DNA from 4 places in the Pseudarthrobacter adonitolis genome. Region 1 is predicted to be linked to each of the others. Evidence: riboswitches for the same ligand, from Rfam matches in the RefSeq annotation. Region 1 holds a riboswitch; each other region holds the start of a gene.
What was found. Region 1 has a riboswitch for cyclic di-AMP ahead of ACZYZ4_RS15105 (M23 family metallopeptidase). Riboswitches for the same ligand answer to the same signal wherever they lie in the genome.
Positions count from the first base shown of each region.

Region 2: linked by a shared signal. The riboswitch ahead of ACZYZ4_RS06545 (glycoside hydrolase family 16 protein) and the one ahead of ACZYZ4_RS15105 (M23 family metallopeptidase) in region 1 are both predicted to bind cyclic di-AMP.
Region 3: linked by a shared signal. The riboswitch ahead of ACZYZ4_RS04090 (C40 family peptidase) and the one ahead of ACZYZ4_RS15105 (M23 family metallopeptidase) in region 1 are both predicted to bind cyclic di-AMP.
Region 4: linked by a shared signal. The riboswitch ahead of ACZYZ4_RS14675 (aggregation-promoting factor C-terminal-like domain-containing protein) and the one ahead of ACZYZ4_RS15105 (M23 family metallopeptidase) in region 1 are both predicted to bind cyclic di-AMP.

Region 1 covers NZ_JBVAYW010000017.1:24,383-28,844, forward strand. Annotated here, with positions in the region: gene ACZYZ4_RS15090 (MFS transporter) at 1-1,072, shown strand, start outside; gene serC (phosphoserine transaminase) at 1,095-2,225, opposite strand; gene ACZYZ4_RS15100 (iron-dependent transcriptional repressor DtxR) at 2,499-3,194, shown strand; cyclic di-AMP (ydaO/yuaA leader) riboswitch at 3,334-3,564, shown strand; gene ACZYZ4_RS15105 (M23 family metallopeptidase) at 3,570-4,394, shown strand.
Region 2 covers NZ_JBVAYW010000004.1:104,215-108,676, forward strand. Annotated here, with positions in the region: gene ACZYZ4_RS06540 (glycosyltransferase) at 1-280, opposite strand, end outside; gene ACZYZ4_RS06545 (glycoside hydrolase family 16 protein) at 1,003-2,082, opposite strand; cyclic di-AMP (ydaO/yuaA leader) riboswitch at 2,086-2,250, opposite strand; partial or broken gene ACZYZ4_RS06550 (PglD-related sugar-binding protein) at 2,391-3,025, opposite strand; gene ACZYZ4_RS06555 (DegT/DnrJ/EryC1/StrS family aminotransferase) at 3,022-4,149, opposite strand; gene ACZYZ4_RS06560 (LuxR C-terminal-related transcriptional regulator) at 4,385-4,462, opposite strand, start outside.
Region 3 covers NZ_JBVAYW010000002.1:321,635-326,096, forward strand. Annotated here, with positions in the region: gene ACZYZ4_RS04080 (cupin domain-containing protein) at 1-139, shown strand, start outside; gene ACZYZ4_RS04085 (coiled-coil domain-containing protein) at 163-1,464, opposite strand; cyclic di-AMP (ydaO/yuaA leader) riboswitch at 1,679-1,847, shown strand; gene ACZYZ4_RS04090 (C40 family peptidase) at 1,851-2,681, shown strand; gene ACZYZ4_RS04095 (protein adenylyltransferase SelO) at 2,751-4,214, opposite strand; gene ACZYZ4_RS04100 (dienelactone hydrolase family protein) at 4,211-4,462, opposite strand, start outside.
Region 4 covers NZ_JBVAYW010000016.1:7,088-11,549, forward strand. Annotated here, with positions in the region: gene ACZYZ4_RS14660 (HAD family hydrolase) at 1-85, shown strand, start outside; gene ACZYZ4_RS14665 (HAD-IA family hydrolase) at 46-357, shown strand; gene ACZYZ4_RS14670 (DUF1905 domain-containing protein) at 338-781, opposite strand; gene ACZYZ4_RS14675 (aggregation-promoting factor C-terminal-like domain-containing protein) at 861-1,583, opposite strand; cyclic di-AMP (ydaO/yuaA leader) riboswitch at 1,589-1,741, opposite strand; partial or broken gene ACZYZ4_RS14680 (sensor histidine kinase) at 1,842-2,405, opposite strand; partial or broken gene ACZYZ4_RS14685 (response regulator) at 2,381-2,762, opposite strand; gene ACZYZ4_RS14690 (winged helix-turn-helix domain-containing protein) at 3,264-4,130, shown strand.

The DNA of each region.
Region 1 (4,462 bases):
GATGGCACTCCTGAGCACCGGCCTTGGCATCCTGGTGGTGCTCGGCGCCGGCCAGCTGTGGCATGTCTACGCCTTCGCCCTGCTGCTGGGCATGGTCTCCGCCCTCGATGCCCCGGTCCGGCAGACCTTCGTTTCTGAACTCGTGCGGGACGACTACCTGCCCAACGCCGTGGCCCTGAACAGCGCCTCCTTCAATGTCGCCCGGATGATCGGGCCCGCTGTGGCCGGGGTCCTCACCGTGGCGGTAGGTCCCGGCTGGGTGTTCCTGATCAACACCTGCACCTTTCTGGCCATGCTCCTGAGCCTGTGGAAGATTCCCCCCGCGTCACTGCGCCAGCTTCCCCGGGCGGCCCCGGGGAAGGGTCGCATCCGGGAGGGGCTGCGTTATGTCAGGTTCCGGCCGGACATTGTGGTGGTTCTCGTCGCCGTGTTCATCGTCGGAACACTCGGGCTTAACTTCGTGCTGTTCATCGCCGCCATGGTGGGCACGGAATTCGGGCTGGACGCCAGCGCCTTCGGGCTCATGAATTCCATCATGGCCATCGGTTCCGTCGCCGGCGCGCTGCTCTCCGCCGGCCGCGGAAAGCCCCGCTTGCGGATGATCTTTGGCGCGGCAGCTGCCTTTGGGATGACGTCGGGACTGGCCGCGCTTGCCCCGGACTACTTCTGGTTCGGCGTCGCGCTGGTGCCCGTCGGCCTGTTCGCGATCACCATGATGACCAGTGCCAACGGTTATGTCCAGACCACCACCGACCCCGTCATGCGCGGAAGGGTAATGGCCCTGTACATGGCCATCTTCATGGGCGGCACACCCATCGGCGCCCCACTGGTGGGATGGGTGGCCAACGTCGCCGGCCCCCGGTGGTCGCTTGCCGTGGCGGCCGCCTCCGGGATCATCGCCGCCGTGATCGGAATGATTTGGATCATCCGCGCCCAGCAGCTTCGGCTCACCTTCAACAGGCGCGCCCGCGGCCTGCGGTACTTCGGCGTTGAGTCCCTTCGTCCCGCCGCAGGCATTAACGACGACGGCGCCGCCCGGGTTGCACACCCGGACGACGCCGACCAGCCCTGACCGCGGTAGCCCGCGCCGAGCGCTACTTGCGCAGTTCGCCCACCACGTAATCGATGCTTGCCAGCAGCGCGGAGACGTCAGCCGGCTCGATGGCCACAAACGTGGCGATCCGGAGCTGGTTGCGGCCCAGCTTGCGGTACGGCTCGGTGTCCACGATGCCGTTGGCGCGCAGCACCTTGGCGATCGCGGCGGCGTCGATCGAGTCGTCGAAATCGATGGTGGCGATGACGTTGGAACGGTCCTCCGACTTGGCCACAAACGGGGTCGCGTACTCGGAGGCCTCGGCCCAGGAGTAGATCCGGCCGGCGGAGTCAGCAGTGCGGGCGGACGCGAAGTCCAGGCCACCGTTGGCGTTCAGCCACTGCACCTGCGCGTCGAGGGTCACCAGCGTGGAGAGCGACGGCGTGTTGTACGTCTGGTTCAGCTTGGAGTTGTCGATGGCGGTCTGGAGGTCGAGGAAGTCCGGGATCCAGCGGCCGCTGGCCTTGATCCGGGCGGCGCGTTCCAGTGCGGCGGGGGAGAAGAGGCCCAGCCACAGGCCGCCGTCGGACGCGAAGTTCTTCTGCGGGGCGAAGTAATAGACATCAGCCTCGGAGACGTCCACGTCCAGGCCGCCGGCCGCGGAGGTGGCGTCCACCAGGACCAGGGAACCGGCGTCGGCGCCCGCCACGCGCTTGACCGGAGCCGCGACACCGGTGGAGGTTTCGTTCTGCGGCCAGGCGTAGACATCCACGTCGGCCTCGGCGGCCGATACCGGGCGGGTGCCCGGCTCGGACTTGATGATGGAGGAGGCGTCCAGGAATGGGGCCTTGTTGGTGGCTGAGGCGAACTTGGAGCCGAACTCGCCGAAAGACAGGTGCTGGGCCTTCTTCTCCACCAGGCCGAAGCTGGCGACGTCCCAGAAAGCGGTGGAGCCGCCGACGCCGAGGACCACTTCGTAGCCTTCGGGGGCGTGGAAGAACTGGCTGAGGCCTTCGCGGACGGAGCCTACGAGGTTCTTGACCGGAGCCTGGCGGTGGGAGGTACCCAGGATGGTCTTGGACGCCGCTGAGAGCGCTTCGAGCTGCTCCGGCCTGACCTTGGACGGTCCTGCGCCGAACCGTCCATCCTTTGGCAGGAGGTCGGCAGGAATAGTGATGCTGGTTTCGCTCACGGGGGCTCCAATTTCGGCATGGACGTGGCTCACGTCCGGACGGTGGGGTGGCCGGTAGTCGGCAGTGACTGCATAGGACCTTCTTCATTCTGCCTGAACCCTCGATTGGGCGGGAACCGGCGCCGTCATAGTCCGGCCAATGAGACCGTTTGTCCCCGTCCGGGGATTATCCGGACAAATTCAAAATAGGCTAAGCTTTTTACCGGACCTCGCCGCTGCTGGACGCGATACGGTGGGACAACGCAAGGTACTGTGCTCGAGGAGCTGAGCTGGATGACGGATCTGATCGATACTACGGAGATGTATCTTCGGACCATTTTGGAGCTTGAAGAAGAGAACATCGTTGCTCTTCGCGCACGCATCGCCGAACGGCTGCGGCATTCCGGCCCCACGGTGTCCCAAACCATCGGCCGGATGGAACGCGACGGACTGGTGGTGGTCTCCGGAGACCGTCACCTGGAGCTGACCGAAGCCGGGCGGAAACGCGCTACGGAAGTGATGCGCAAGCACAGGCTGGCGGAACGGCTCCTGGCGGATGTGATTGGCCTGGACTGGGCCTACGTCCACGATGAAGCGTGCCGCTGGGAGCACGTGATGAGTGAACGCGTTGAGCAGCGCATCTACGAATTGCTCAACCATCCCACCGAGTCTCCCTACGGCAACCCCATCCCCGGGCTGGCCGCCCTGGGCGGGCCGGCGCCCGCACTGCCTGACGCCGATGTGATTAATCTCCTTGATGCGATGCAGGGCTACGGGCCGGCGTCGAACGTGACAGTCAGCCGGCTCGCTGAGCCTATCCAGGTGGAACCTGAGCTGCTGATTCAGTTGGACGAAGGCGGAATCAGGCCCGGCGCCTCGATGTCTCTGGAGCGCGTGGGAGAGTACATTTCCGTGCGGGTTCCGGGGATAGAGGGGGCGCTCGAACTGCCCCCGGAAGTGGCAGCGCACGTCTTCGTTTCGGTCCGCTGACGGGACGGCGGTCCCCCCCGCGTGGGCCGCGCCATAGCGCAGTGACGCCATGTTCGCAAAGATAACGGAATTGTTACTGTCCAACTTAATCACCTATAGTTGAAGCTCAGCGTCGATACAAAAGCGTTACCTGATCCGGAGCCGAGCTCTGCCAGCGGATCAGGTGCACGAGTCACCACTGGCAGAGGCGGGGGAACCACAATCGGCAGTCGCAAGACTGCCTTGGGGTGAAGTCCGTCAGCAGCAAGCCTCTTCCAGCGAAGGATCCTCACGGGATATCTCTGCGCAAAGTGCTTGTCACGGCGGACCGGGTCTTTGAACTCTCTGACCCGAATCCGACAGCTAACTTCGCAGGCTATCCAGAGAGGAACATTCTTGACCACGCAATACTCCAGGGGCCGCCGTCGCGCGGTGGGTCCCGCTTCGGCGCCCAGAGTGGCCGAGGATTTCACCGCGGAGAGGCCCCGCGACCCACAGCGGGAAGCACGCCGCCGCCGGGGACCCTTCAGGCAGATGACGGATTTCGCCGCTGCCAGTGGCCTCGGCCAGAAGGCCGGTATCGCCTTGGCAGCAACAGGCCTGGCTCTCACCGTGACGGTTCCTGTGACCGGCCCCGTGATGGCCACTCCGGCACCCGGCCAGGCGGCGTCGTCCGTTTCCGCCGCTCCGCAGCCCGAAGTTACCGCCGAAGCCGCCGCCCAAATTGATTTCAGCCGCTCGTCCGTGGTTACCCAAGGTGATCCCGACGGTAAACTGAAGCAGCTGCTGAGCGCCCAGTCCGCAGGATCCATTACCCGCGCCGCCTCTGCCGGAAGCCTCGGTTCGCCGCTGGCCCAGCTGGCTACGGCGTCACCCTTCGGATTCCGGGTCAGCCCCATTACCGGCGGCTCCGGCGACTTCCACCGTGGCCAGGACTTCGTGGCACAGTGCGGAACCTCTGTCCTGGCTGCTGCCAGCGGCACCGTGACCTCTGTTGGGTGGCACCAGTACGGCGGCGGCAACCGCGTGGTGGTGGATCACGGCAATGGCCTTGAAACCACGTACAACCACCTCTCCTCCGCTAGCGTCAGGGTGGGCCAGACGGTCGCCCGCGGCGATGTGGTTGCCCTGAGCGGCACCACGGGCGCGTCCACGGGCTGCCACCTCCACTTCGAGGTCCAGGTCAACGGCGAAGTCGTTGACCCCAGTGGCTGGCTCTGACCCAAGTGATGGCAAACTCTCGAATCGCAGCGACGTGCCGTGACCTGAATGTGACATTGGCTCGGAAC
Region 2 (4,462 bases), on a different contig from region 1:
CTCCATGTTCGTCCGGGAAAGCCGCCACCTGTGCGGCCTGGAAGACTTCGCCTACGGACGGCACGTTGGCGAGGACGTCCACCCTCGGTCCGGCCAGTGAGAGGATCTCATTTGTAGGTTGACGGCCAGCCACAACGAACTTCGCTGTGGGAACCTCGTTCCAAACGAGGGGGGCAATGCGGTTGATGAGGACCGCCGCGCTTGCGATGTTTGGTCCGTAGTTCAGGCTGCCAACGAAGCAGACTACGCGGCTGCCTTGCTTTTGAACTGTCCGAGCCAAAGGTTCTGATCCGTTGGGAATGCTGCGGACAGGCCGCCCCAGGAGGCGTGACCAATCAGCGGCATCCTGTGCTCCGACTGTCAAGAGTCGGGCCCTTGCCGGCAACTGACGCTCAGCGCTGATGATCTTTCTGCTCTTTCGCGCGCGGTAGGCGGCTCTCCATCCGGAGGCCAGCACACTCTCCGCGCCAACCCTTTTCGACCATGGATCCACCGTTTGGAGGACCAGAGGTCCCTTAAGGTGGGAGGCAAGGAAAAGAACGTGAGGCCCATGTACCAAAACCGCGTCACACTCGCCCGATAGCTGCTCTGCCCGTTGGAACGCCGGCCTCGTAGCCCGTTCCTGAGCGCCGACGTCGTGGTTGCTAAAAAGGGACCTGACCAGAGATGCTGAGCGTTGCCGGGTAGGTAAGACATGCACTTCGTCGCAGCGCGTGCGGATTTCGGCCGGCAATTCGACCGGCCCGGCGAAGGTGAGGAGCGTCACTGCCACATCCCGGGGAAGATTCCGCAACACTTCGAACGGAATCATGGAACTGCCATCCCCCAGCATGGGGTCCCTGTTGGGCACGCTTTCTGTGACGTACAGAAGCCTCATTACAAGAGTTTACGGGAGCGGCCCAGCGTTTCGCCGTTCCGGCGCCGACAACTGCGGGTTTACACAACGTTAAAGAAAGCGGACGACGGTGGAGGTCCCGCCGTCGTCCGCTGTCTTAGGAGAGGTTACTGCCAAGCCCGCACGTAGTCGACAGTCATCTGTGAAGCTGCTCCGTACGCCGCTGGACCACGGCCGGAACCGGTATTCAGAACGAGGTAATGCGGATGGGTCGCCGGATTATCGCTGACAAACGTCTTGACTAGTACGCCGTCCATGTAGATGTCCGTGGTCGACGCTTTTCGCTGCATGCCGAATACGTGCCATTCGTTATCCCACGAGCCTCCCGGCTGGAACGTCTGCCACTGCCCGGCCCCGTTCATGTAGTTAGACGTCATGGGTCCCTTGGGCTCCGCAATGTCAATCTCGTTATTCGTAGGCCAGGACTGTCCGGTAGTCCACCATGCAGGCCAGTTGTAGATGTTCGTGCCGTTCCCCGAGAACTTGATTCGTGCTTCGACGTAGCCGGTAGTGAACTGGTAGCCCGTTGTTGCACCACCTCTGGGATTTGTAGAAATCAACGCGCCAGAGGTCGATGAGCTGAGCGTGAGGGCAAGGGTGCCATTGGAGACGGCAACATTATTGGGGTCCGTCTTAACGTTGTTCATCGTGCCGCAGGTGGGAGAGAACCAGCAGTTGGACCATTTGCCCGTGTCAAGGGCCGTGCCGTTGAATTCGTCGGCGAAAGCCATGGTCCACGCCCCGGGCACACCAACCGGCATAGCGCCGGTTGTTGCAAGCGGTGCCACGGCGGGCGCGGGCGCGGGTGCCGGCGCAGGTGTCGTCGATGCCGGGGCGGGAGCAGGTGCAGGCGCCGGCACCGGCGCCGGCGCGGTGGTGGGGTCCGTGGCCGGCAGTGGGGCCGGAACAGGGTTGGTGTTGCGCTTGACCTGTCCCGGGGCCTGGGCACGATTGGACGTGTCCGCGACGCGGCTCAACTCGGCGCTTTGGGGCCCTTGGTCGGAGACCTGGCCGAGGGAAACGACTCCCAGGAGGGCGACGAGTGCGGCCGCCGTCAGCGACATGTTGCGCTGGGTCTTGGCACGGCCCGCGGACTTCTTCAGCACAGACCGTCGCTGGGTGGGCGCCGCGGCTTCTTTGGAATAGGGGCGCGCGTCAGGGCGCGGCTGATCATGGGGTGCAGGCATGGGTGATTACCTCTCAACGCCTGCGGAGTTAGCTGTCGGATTCGGATGAGGCCATCCGGCCGCGCAATGCGGCTTCACCCCAAGGGCCGGCTTTAAAGCCGTGGCCCGGACACTCTGGGTCCCCCGCCTCTGCCTAATGATGTCGTGGACTCCGGGCAGCGGCAGAGCTTGGCGTCTGCCCGGATTTGGGCCTGGAAGGTCGGCCCACTTGATCGACCGTACATGACCGGACCTGATTAATCACAATCAGGTAACGAAAGTCACGCCGTCGGAGCGGCCCCTTGCGCCCGGCCTCGGTTGCCCTTCGTTTAACCCTGATCGATAGGGTGCGCCGGGACGCCGACCCACGTTTCGCCGTCGGGCACGTTGCTCAAAACGGCCGCCCCCATACCCACCGTGGCGTAGGCCCCCACGGAGGTCCGTTCCCGGACGCTGCAGTTCAATCGCAGGTAGGCCGCCCGGCCGATCCGGACTCCGCCGCCCAGCGACACACCGGCGGCGAACGTCGCGAAGTCCGCCACGTCGTCGTCGTGCGTGAAAGTCACGGACGGCATGGCCGCAACATGCGCCGCAAGCGTGACCGAAGCCGTCAGCGTCACATTCCGCAGCAGGATGCTGGCCCGGCCGATCCGGCAGCCCTCGGGGCACTCCACGGTGGGGTCGATCGCCGTGGCGTACCGGCATCGCGCACGCCCTGGGCCGCTAGCCGTTCCACCACGGCTTCCCGGGATTTTCCCGAGTCCAGGCATACCAGCACCAGTGCGTGCGTGAACTTGGAGGCGTCGTCAATGGTCCCCAGCACCGGCGCTCCGTCCACGGTGACGCCGGTCATTTCCTTGTCGTCGTCGAGCAGCCCGACGACGTCGTACTGCCCGCTGGCGCGGACCATGGTCAGGACCTCCCGGGCCAGCCCGCTTGCTGCGACCAGCACCAGTTCGCTCACCGGCGTACCCCGGCGGCCGCCCGTACGCTGTTCATGACCCGGTTCAGGCCCACGTTGTCCAGGCCGTGGAAAATCGGGAGAACTAGGGTCCGGTCCGTCAGCCGTTCGGTGTTCTGGAGCCCTGCGTTGCCAGTATCGCGCCACCGGTAGGCAGGCTGCCGGTGTGCCGCCATGGTGCCGCGGCGCGCCGAAATTCCGGCATCGGCCAGGCGGGCCAGGAGCCCTTCGCGGTCGGTCGCGAAGTCCGGGAGCACCTCGAGCCAGAAGGACTGGAAGTTGGTGGTTCCGTACGGTGGGTCGGCCACGAACCGGAGCCCGGCCAGGCCGGAAAGGCCTGCCTCATAGCTTGCGGCCATCTCCCGGCGGCGAGCCACGATCTCGCCCAGCCGGCCCAGCTGCACGATGCCGACGGCGGCCTGCAGATCCGTCATCTGGTAGTCGAATCCGACCTCGACATACACCTCTGGCGCGGCCGTGCTGTATCGGCGACGGTCCGCCGCCGGCACGTTCAGGGAGTGGCCGCGGAGGCTCCGGGCCCGTGCCGCCCAGTCCGCCCGGTGGGTTGTCAGCATGCCGCCCTCGCCCGTGGTCAGCACATTATCCGCGTGGAACGACCACACGGCAATGTCCGCCCCCGTGCCCACGGGCCTGCCCTTGTATTCCGAGCCAACAGCGCAGCCGGCGTCTTCGATAACGGTGATTTCGTGACGGTCGCACAGCTCGCGGACGGGGTCCAGGTCAACCGGCACGCCAGCCTGGTCCACCACGATCACGGCCCGCGTGTCCAGGGTCAGTGCCGCCCGGACCGCAGCCGCAGTCACGGTGCCGGTGGCCGGATCCACGTCGCAGAACACCGGCCGCGCCCCGACATACGTCACCGCATTCGCGGTGGCGATGAAGGCCAGCGATGGAACCACCACGTCATCGCCGGGACCGATGCCGGCCACCACCAGCGCCAGGTGCAGCGCGGTGGTGCCGCTGGAGGTCGCGACGGCGTGGCGCACCTCCTTCAGGGCGCTGAACCTCGCCTCGAACGCCTTCACTTTCGGCCCTTGCGTTAGCATGCCGGAGGCGAGGACCTCGGCCACGGCGCGGGCTTCGTCGTCGCCGAGCCACGGTTCCATGACGTTGATGCGGGCCAGGACGGTTTCCGCAGTCACCTGGCACCGGCCTTTCTGGCGACCGTTCTCATGTCCGAATCCTTTCCACGTTTCGCTCCCGGGGTCTGTGCATTCCGTACTGCAAAATTAGTCCGATGCATGCCGTTCCGGCGCGGAAAGCAGGCGGTCGTGTGGGCACCGGCAGGGAACACTGCGGGAATTGCGGGTACCTGCAGCGCCCTGTGCCCCAGCCGATGTCCTAGAGGACGGGAAGGACGAATTGTTCCTTGGCCTGGGCGGCTTCCTTGCCCGTCGCGAGGGCTGTCAGCTGGGCGCG
Region 3 (4,462 bases), on a different contig from region 1:
TGGCAATCGGATCAACATCAGCGCCGGCGACTCCTACACCATTCCGCCAGGGCATGACGCCTGGGTGGACGGCGATCAGGCCTTCGTCGGAATTGAATTCCTCAGCGCCGCGGAATTCGCCAAAGCCCCGGGAACGTGACCCGACTGCCGTCCCAGAGCAGGTCAGTACCAGTTCTTGGCCACGGAATGGTTCCACGCGCCGCAGGGTGACCCGTAGCGGTCCGCGATGTACGACAGTCCCCAATTGACCTGAGTCCGGTAGCTGGTGAGCCAGTCACTCCCGGCGCTGCCGTACTTACTGGCCGGCAGCGCCTGAGCGATCCCGTATGCGCCCGAGTAGGGGTTGGTGGCAGTGGTCAGCCAGTTGGATTCCTTGGTCCACAGCGACGCCAGGCACTGGAACTGGTCCTGGCCCCAGCCGTAGGCTCCCAGCTGGCCGGCCGCGTAGTTTTTTGCGCCAGCGGGGTCGTTCACAGCGCCGCCCGGCACAGAAGGCACGACGACGACGGGCGGCGGTGGCGGCGTCGGGCTGGGGACGGGAGCGGGGGCGGGCACTCCCGGTACAGCCGGTGGGGCCGGCGCCGGGTTCACAGGTTTCTGCGCGGCAGCGAGGGCAGCCGCCTTGGCTGCCGCCTCCGCCAGTTGGCGTGCCTGTTCCTGGGCTGCGGCCCGTTTGGCGGCCTGCGCCGTTTCGTACGCGGCCAAGGCTGCCTGGCCCTGCCGGAACTCCCCCTCCACCGCAGCGGTGGTGCCCTTGAGGGAGGCCAACTGCGCGGTCAGTTCCTGGCCGTGCTCCTCCTGCTCCGCGATCTGCCGGGACATCGCCTGCTGGGCGGACTGGGCGGCGTCGAGCTTGGTCCTGGCCTCCCCGGCCAGGCGCTCACGTTCGGCCCTGGCTGTCTGCTCCTGCTCAGCCAGGGCGCGGGAAATGCGTTCAGCGGCTGCGGATTTGTGCACTAGGGCAGCAGTCTTGTCGCTGACGATCTGGACGATGTTCAGGCCTTGGATGCTGTTGGTCTGCACAGCGTCGAGGGCAACGAAGAAACCCATATTGGTGCCACCAGTCTTGTACGACTGGGCTGCCAGGGCACCGATTTCCTTTTTGTACTGTCCCAGTTCGGCCGTGGCGCGTGCAGTCTGGGCGGTCAGGGCGTCCACGGTAGACGTGGCGGCCTGAAGCGCCACTTCGGCCAGGGCGTACTCGGCGGCGGACGTCACGGCCGCATTGCCCAGCGCCTCTGCTCCGGTCTGGAGCCCGCCCAGCAGCCCGGTGATCCTGGCGACCTCTGCCGCTTTGCCGGCTTCGCTTTGCTTGGCGTTCTGCACGTCCTGCCAGGAGGGATAGCCACCCGGCGGCGCGTCGTCGGCGGCATGTGAGGGAAGCAGCGCAACCGACCCGGCCAGGGCAACGGCCAGCATTCCGGCGAGGGCGGGCAGCCGCATTTTTTGAACAAACCGGGACATAGTTGGTGAGCTTACCGGGCATATACGGATTACAGGGCCTGACCTGCAACATCGTTACCGAGGAGTAGCGCATCCGTGCTGAAAGACGGGTGGATTCCAGGCCTACATTCCGTTATCGGAATGTGACATTGCCGCCGAATAGAAGTTATGGTCATGCGGTGGCCTGGCTCAAGCCGGGACATTCCCGCCAGTATGCCGAGCCCTGCCGCTGACCGGGATCCAGTCGCTTTCCAACTGGCAGGGACGGGGGAACCACGTTTCCACGGCTTTTCGAAGCCTTGGGGTTAAGTCAGTATCGCTCCGTCCTGTGCGGAATCGATGCCGGCCGGGTATCTCCGACCCGAACCCGACAGCTCACCCCGCAGGCATGGGAGAGGCGATCAACCGTGTCCAATATTTCAACTGCCGCACGCCACCGTGCGGTTCCTGCCAGCTCTACCGTCCTCGTTGGCCTGTCTTCAACGGCCAAAGCCCACGCCCTGACGTTCGGCCGGCCGGCCCTGGTGGCTGTTGCCGCCTCCGGCCTGCTGTTCAGCATCGGCGCCCCGGCGCAGGCCGGCGTCCACGGCCCCGACAATTCCGGGACTGTCAACGTTCAGGGCCAGGTCAGCGCACCTGCCCCGGCCGCAGTTGCCCCGGCACCCGCCGCGGCCAACGTTCACACTGTCGTTTCAGGCGACACACTGGGCGCAATTTCCACCAAGTACGGCGTCGCACTCAACGACGTGCTGGCTGTCAACGGCCTGACGATGACCACCATCATCTACCCCGGCGACCAGATCCAGATCCCCGGTGCCGGCTACACAGCACCGGCCCCGGCGGCGAAGGCCGCCGCGGCCCCGGCCGCCCCAACCAACACCGGCATCCAGCTGGCCTCAACGTCCGCACCGGCGGCACAGGCGCCGGCCGGCTCACTCGGCGCGGCCATCCTGGCTTCCGCCAATTCCCAGCTCGGCCTCCAGCAGGACTGCACTGCCATGGTGGAGAAAGCGCTGCGCTCGGTCGGTAAGAGCGTGGGAGACCTGGCGCCGGGCCAGTTCTACCAGTACGGCACGGTGGTGGGCACGCCTGCCGCCGGTGACCTGGTCATCACGGCCGGCCATGTGGGCGTCTACGCCGGCAACGGCCAGGTTGTCAGTGGCGGGGTGGACGGTTACAAGACCGAAGTCCACTCCATCAGCTGGCTCTCCGGAGCGTCCTTCGTCCGCGTAGCGTGATCCGGCCGTGCACGACGGCGGCGGGTGGCACCCAGCTGCGCGCCGCCGTCGTCCACCCCTTGTGTTCACTCAGGTCCCGCAGAAGGTCCGGTAGCTCCCGAAGGTTTCAGGGGCGGGGCCTGCGTAGCGTTCCAGGCCGGGCCGCGGCGTGTACGGATCCGCAAGGACGTTCACCAAGAGGTTGAAGGGGTCCAGGTCGCCTGCAACAGCAGCGTCAAGGGCCTCCTCCACCAGATGGTTCCTGGGGATGTAGACGGGGTTGACCCGGTCCATCAGGTCCGCATCCGGCACCAGGTCCAGCCACGGTTCGGCCCAGGCGTCGAAGGCTCCCGGGTCCGCGAACATGGCCCGGGCAGTTTCCGGGGTACCGCGGGCCGCCGAACCAAGGCTCCGGAAGAAGGACGTGTAATCCACCTGACCTTCCTGAAGCAGGCCCAGCACGCCGTCCACCAGAGGCGACGCGACGTCGTCGTGCGTGTCCGCGCGCAGCCCAAGCTTGGATTTCATGCCGGCTGACCAGGCCGCGCTGTACAGCGTGCGGAAGGCGCCGAGGGACTCTACGGCGAGCGCAACGGCCTGATCCTGCTCTTCATGGAACAGGGGCAGGAGTGCTTCGGCAAGCCGGGTGAGGTTCCATTCGGCAATGAGCGGCTGGTTGCCGTAGGCGTACCGTCCGCCCTCGTCGATGGAGCTGTAGACGGCGGCCGGGTTATACGCGTCCATAAACGCACACGGTCCGTAGTCGATGGTCTCGCCTGAGATGGTCATGTTGTCGGTGTTCATCACGCCGTGGACGAATCCCACCAGCATCCATTGCGCCACCAGGGACGCCTGGGCGGCTATGACCGCATCGAAGAACGCAAGATAGGAATTTTCGGCCTGCGCCGCGTCCGGGTGATGGCGGCTGATGGCATGATCGGCCAGGCGGCGGAGGAGGTCTGTGTCGCCGTTGACGCGGGCGAACTGGAAGCTGCCGACACGCAGGTGGCTGCTCGCCACCCGGGTGAGCACAGCCCCGGGCAGCATGGTTTCGCGGCGGACGGGCCGGCCCGTGGCCACCACGGCAAGGGACCTCGTGGTGGGGATGCCCATCGCGTGCATGGCTTCACTGACGACGTATTCACGCAGCATGGGACCGACGACGGCGAGTCCGTCACCAGCGCGGGCGAACGGCGTCCGGCCGGAGCCCTTGAGATGGATGTCGCGAAGCTGCCCGTGGATGTCAGTGACCTCACCGAGCAGGAGCGCACGGCCGTCGCCGAGTACGGGTGAGTATCCGCCGAACTGGTGGCCGGCATACGCCTGGGCCACCGGTGTGGCCCCTTCAGGAATCTGGTTGCCGATGAGCAACCGAGTCCCCTCGGGCGTCCGCAGCGAGGACGGGACCAGGCCCAGCTCGCTGGCCAACGGCTCGTTCAGGACGAGCAGCTGCGGGTCTGGCGCTTCCTCTGCCTGCCAGGGAACCGCCAACTCCTCGAGTTCGCGGGCGAAACGCCCGTCGAAGGTGAGCGTTAGTGGGATAGCGGTGCTCATGCTTCAAGACTACTCGCGGCAGGATCGCCCATACGGCGACAGGTCGGATGTGCTGTCTCAGAACACTGTCCGTACCAGGCGAGGGTGTCGTTCCAGGCGGCCGTGGCCTGGGTTTCCTTGTAGCGCTCGCCGGTGTCGTTGTGGAAGGCATGGTCCACGCCGGGGTAAACGGTGAGCTGATGCGTCACCGTGGTGGCGTCCAAGGCATCGCGGAGGGCTGGCATGGCACCGGTGATCCGCTGGTCACG
Region 4 (4,462 bases), on a different contig from region 1:
AGTGGCGCTGGTGACTTCAGCGGACAGGACCTCGCGGACATCCGCATGGACGCCGCGGGACTGGCCATGCCGGCCACGGCCGTGACGGCGGACTTGGTCACACGAGGCAAGCCGCACCCGGAAGGGTATCTGATGGCAGCCGGGCTGCTGGGCGTGAAGCTGGAGGACGCCGTGGTGTTCGAGGACGCGCCCGCCGGAATCGCGGCAGGCGTTGCCGCCGGTATCCGGACGGTGGCCGTGGGTCCCAATACGGGCGATTTGCCGGCAGGCCTGCTCCACATCCCGGACTACAGTGCTGTGCGCGTCTCCGTGGAAACGGACGCCAGGGGACGGCAGATCATTTCTTTCCGGCTTTGAGGGCGGTGACCATCTTCGTGATCCGCCGGGCCCGGGTTTCGTCCGTCTTGGCATCGCCGATTGGCTCCACGTACCGGCGCTGCGTACTGTAGTTCAGCGTGGCGTAGAACGCCTGCGCGTCGGGTTCGGCGGCCAGGGCGGCGGCCAGATCGTCGGGGACCTCGATGATGCGCGGCTGGGTGTCCAGTTCCACGTCGACCTCGACGGTGTCGCCAGCGGCAACTCCGGTGAATTCCCGGTTAGCGGTGCTCACCCCGATCAGGTTCTGTCCGCCCATGACCGCGATGCTGCTCCGGTAGCTCTTTCCGTTGATGGTCACCACAACCGGCGGACGCTTGCCTGCGCCGAGAGCCGAGATGACCTCCTCCGGAACCTCAATGCCCGCCTTGTTGCCGCTGCCCAGGATGGTGGTGGTGAATTTCATGGCCCAAGTATGGCCCGGAGCCGCTGGGCAGGGAACCCCTGACCCCCGCGCCGGGATGCCCCGGCGCGGGGGAGTTTGCCTAGTACCAGTTGTGCGACAGGTGGAAGTTCAACGCGCCGCACGGTGACTGGTACCGCTCCTGGATGTAGTTCAGGCCCCAGTTGATCTGCGTGCGGTAATTGGTGAGGTAGTCCGCGCCGGCGCTCGCCATCTTTTCAGCGGGCAACGACTGGACGATGCCGTACGCGCCGCTGCTGGCATTGGTGGCCGTGGTGGACCAGTCGGATTCCTTGGTCCACAGCGTCTGCAGGCACTGCATCTGGTCGGCGGACCAGCCGTAGGTCGCCAGCTGGCTGGCGGCGTAGGCTTGTGCCCCGGCGGGGTCGTTGACGGGCACAACAGGTGCGGGGGCGGGCTCGGGAGCCGGAGCCGGAGCTGGGGCCGGGGCAGGTGCCGGGGCGGCAGCCTGGGGCGCGACGTTGATTTCGGCTGGCGCAGCTTCCGGGGTGGCCGGGGGCTGGATCTGGGCTGCTTCGAAGCTCAGTTTCGACTGGGCGCCGGTTTCTTCGGCGGCCTGGTCCGCGCTGGCCGCAAGCGATGCAGACTCGGAAGCGTGTCCAGCGGCGCTGACCCCGATCAGCAGGGCGCCCGCCGTGGCAAACACCGCGGCGCGCTGGCCCACGGAGGGAATCCGGGCCACCTTGGACAGTGGGGACATTGCCGCACTGAAGCGGGTTTGCTTACGGTGGCTATCGGACTTTGTGTCGCCCTGCGGGCGCGTTTGTACCTTGAATTCAGACATGATGGATCGCCTCTCACACCTGCGGAGTTAGCTGTCGGGTTCGGATGAGGGCATCCGGCCACACGGCACAACCACGTGTTGGCTTAACCCCAAAGGGCACTTGGTGCCCGGGACGGTGGGTCCCCCGCCTCTGCCTCTGAAATCGGAATCCGGGAAGCGGCAGAGCTTGGCGTCATCCGGATATGCGGCCCGAACGGGATCCGCACCTGTTCGACGCTACAGGAGCCGGAAGCTTAAGTCACATTTTGGTAACAGAAATCACGACGACGGTGTGTCGCCTTGCTGTGATCGGGCGTCGGTTCGTGCCACGGCGCCGGTAGGGAGGAGTAAGGCGAACTCTGTCCGACCTGCCCGCGATGTCACTTCCACGCTCCCGCCGTGGGCCTTCGTGTTGGACTGGACAATGGACAGGCCCGGGCCAGTGGTGCCTTCCGACGCCGCGGCGCCCGAGGCCGGCGCCATGCCCTTGCGGGCCGGGGTCTGCGCGGGCAAGCCGGGAGAAAGCATGGTCCGCGAACTCCGCAGGGATGCCGCCGCCGTCGTCCGTTGCCGTCACCGCCGCGTTGCCATCGGCAGACTTCGTGACAGCGGTGACGACGGTGGTTCCCGGCGGCGTGTGCTTGCGCGCGTTGGAGAGAAGGTTGACCAGCACCTGCCGCAGATGGGTCGCATCACCGGTGACGGCGAGCGGCTCGTCAGGCAGTTCAACTCGTCAGGCAGTTCAAGGCGCCAGTGGTGGTCCGGGGCGATGACTTTCTCGTCCCTGACGGTTTCGATCACGAGTTGTGTGAGGTCCACCTGTGCAGCCGCAGCAGGACCTCCTCCACGCTGAAGGGCTTGGTCACGTATTCGTCCCCGCCGGCCGCCAGGCCCACGATCCTGTCCTGGACGGCGTCCTTGGCGGTCAGGAAAAGCGCAGGTACCTCCGGTGCGAAGTCGCGGATCCTGCCCAGCAGCTCAACGCCGTTGAACCCTGGCAGCATTACGTCCAGCACCGGGACGTCCGGGCGGAACTCCTTGGCGTGCTTGACGGCCTCCCGGCCATCCGAAGCCACGGCAAACGGACCATCCGGCCATGCGCAGCCCCATGCTCATGAGTTCGGAAAGGCTGGGTTTGTCGTCAACCACCAGGGCGCGGATGGGGGAGCCGTCCCGGGTGGGCGAGCGGGACGCCGACAATGCGCGGGCCGGCGGCGTTTCCGCTGGACAGGCGGCAAAGGCAACAAGCAACTTCGGCAAGTCACGGCACAGTGAATTTCGAGGGCTTAGCATCGCGAAAGAGCGAAGATTGTTCGCCAATATGGCCCATTTACGCACCCTTGGCGGACAATAACTCCCATTTTGTCGCCATTTCAGAATGGTGATCTGCAACACAAAACCGCATTCTGTCTCAGTATGCGGAACAAAGCCCCCATTGTTACTTGCAAGTTTTCATTGTTACGTTGCACACTTTCAATTGTGAACAAGAACTCAACAGCACCTGCAGCCGCAGAATATTGGCCCAGCACATCCGCTGCTGCCGACATGCGCTGTTGCCGAATGCAAGCCTGACCTTTAGACCCCACGAAGTTCTTAGGCATTCGCCCCCAGCCCAGCGTAGGGCGCCCTCCCCAGATCTCATTGCGGGGACAACCAGCATTCGAGCCGCGATGACGGCCATTCACATTGAGGTAAGCATTCATGTCAGTTGCATCCGGATACGTCCACATCTCCGTCCGTAACGCAGGCAAGGTTGGCCAGGCTTCCGGCCTTCGCCAGGGGTTCGGTGCCCGACCGGCATTCGCCCCGGCCGCCCCAAGCGCCAGCTTTCCTGCCCCCGGCTACTCACCCCAGGGCTACAACCCCAATACCTACGGCCAGCTCCGCGCTGTCCAGCCTGCCGAAGCCGCGCCGCTGACCGCGCCAACTCCGGTTATCGCGGGGCCAAACGCCGTGCGGCCAGTCGCCAACGACACCGTGGCCCGTGGATTTGTCCTCTATATGGGCATCGACGAGGAGACCGCGGCAGCTGCCGGAACCTCCATTGCCAAACTTGCCCAGGAAATCCGCGCCTACGCACAGTCACTCGTGACCGGTGCCGAAAGCTACGCGGCCGTGGCCGTGGCCCCCGCCGGCACCCCGGGTTCCGCGCTCGACGTCGTCCGTTCCACCTTCGGTGACCCCACAGTGAACGCGCAGAAGCGCACCGAGACTGCGCGGCTGCAGCAGCCCCAGGACCCGCGCCCGTCCGGCGTGCTGATCGACCTTGCCCGCCGCGAAGTCCACCTGGACGGCGAATCCCTGAACCTGACCTTCAAGGAATTTGAACTCCTGAACTACCTGGTGGAAAACGGCACCCGCACCGTTGGCCGCGATGAACTGCTCGAGGGCCTGTGGCGCAACGCCGAGGAAGTGCCCAACGAGCGCACCATCGACGTCCACATCCGCCGCCTCCGCTCCAAGCTGGGCCGCCTCGCCAACACCGTCCGCACCGTCCGCGGCCAGGGCTACCGCTTCTACGAGCACCCCGAGGTTATTGTCTGGGCCGCTCCGGAATACTCGATCTAGCCTTTCAGCGACGCACCAAAGTGGCATTTCGCCGTGGGGACGGCCGCTTTCGCTTTCGCGGCAGGATCCCTCTGCCTGCGCCCGTACCTCCCCACCGCCTCCCTAGCCTCGCAGGCTCGTCCAGGGAACCCGGGCGGCGTGGCCCCGCGCAACAACGGCGCTTTCGGGATGGCCCGCTTCGCTGCAGCGCCCTTCAGCGCGAAATGCCGCTTTTGTGCGTCCGGGCTCGTGAGTGATTGGCCTCCGCGGCTATTGGTCGACGGCGGAGTGGCCATGGTTTGTCACGGGGAACAGGCTTTGAGCTTCCGCTGCGCAGCTGGGCCCGGCATTCC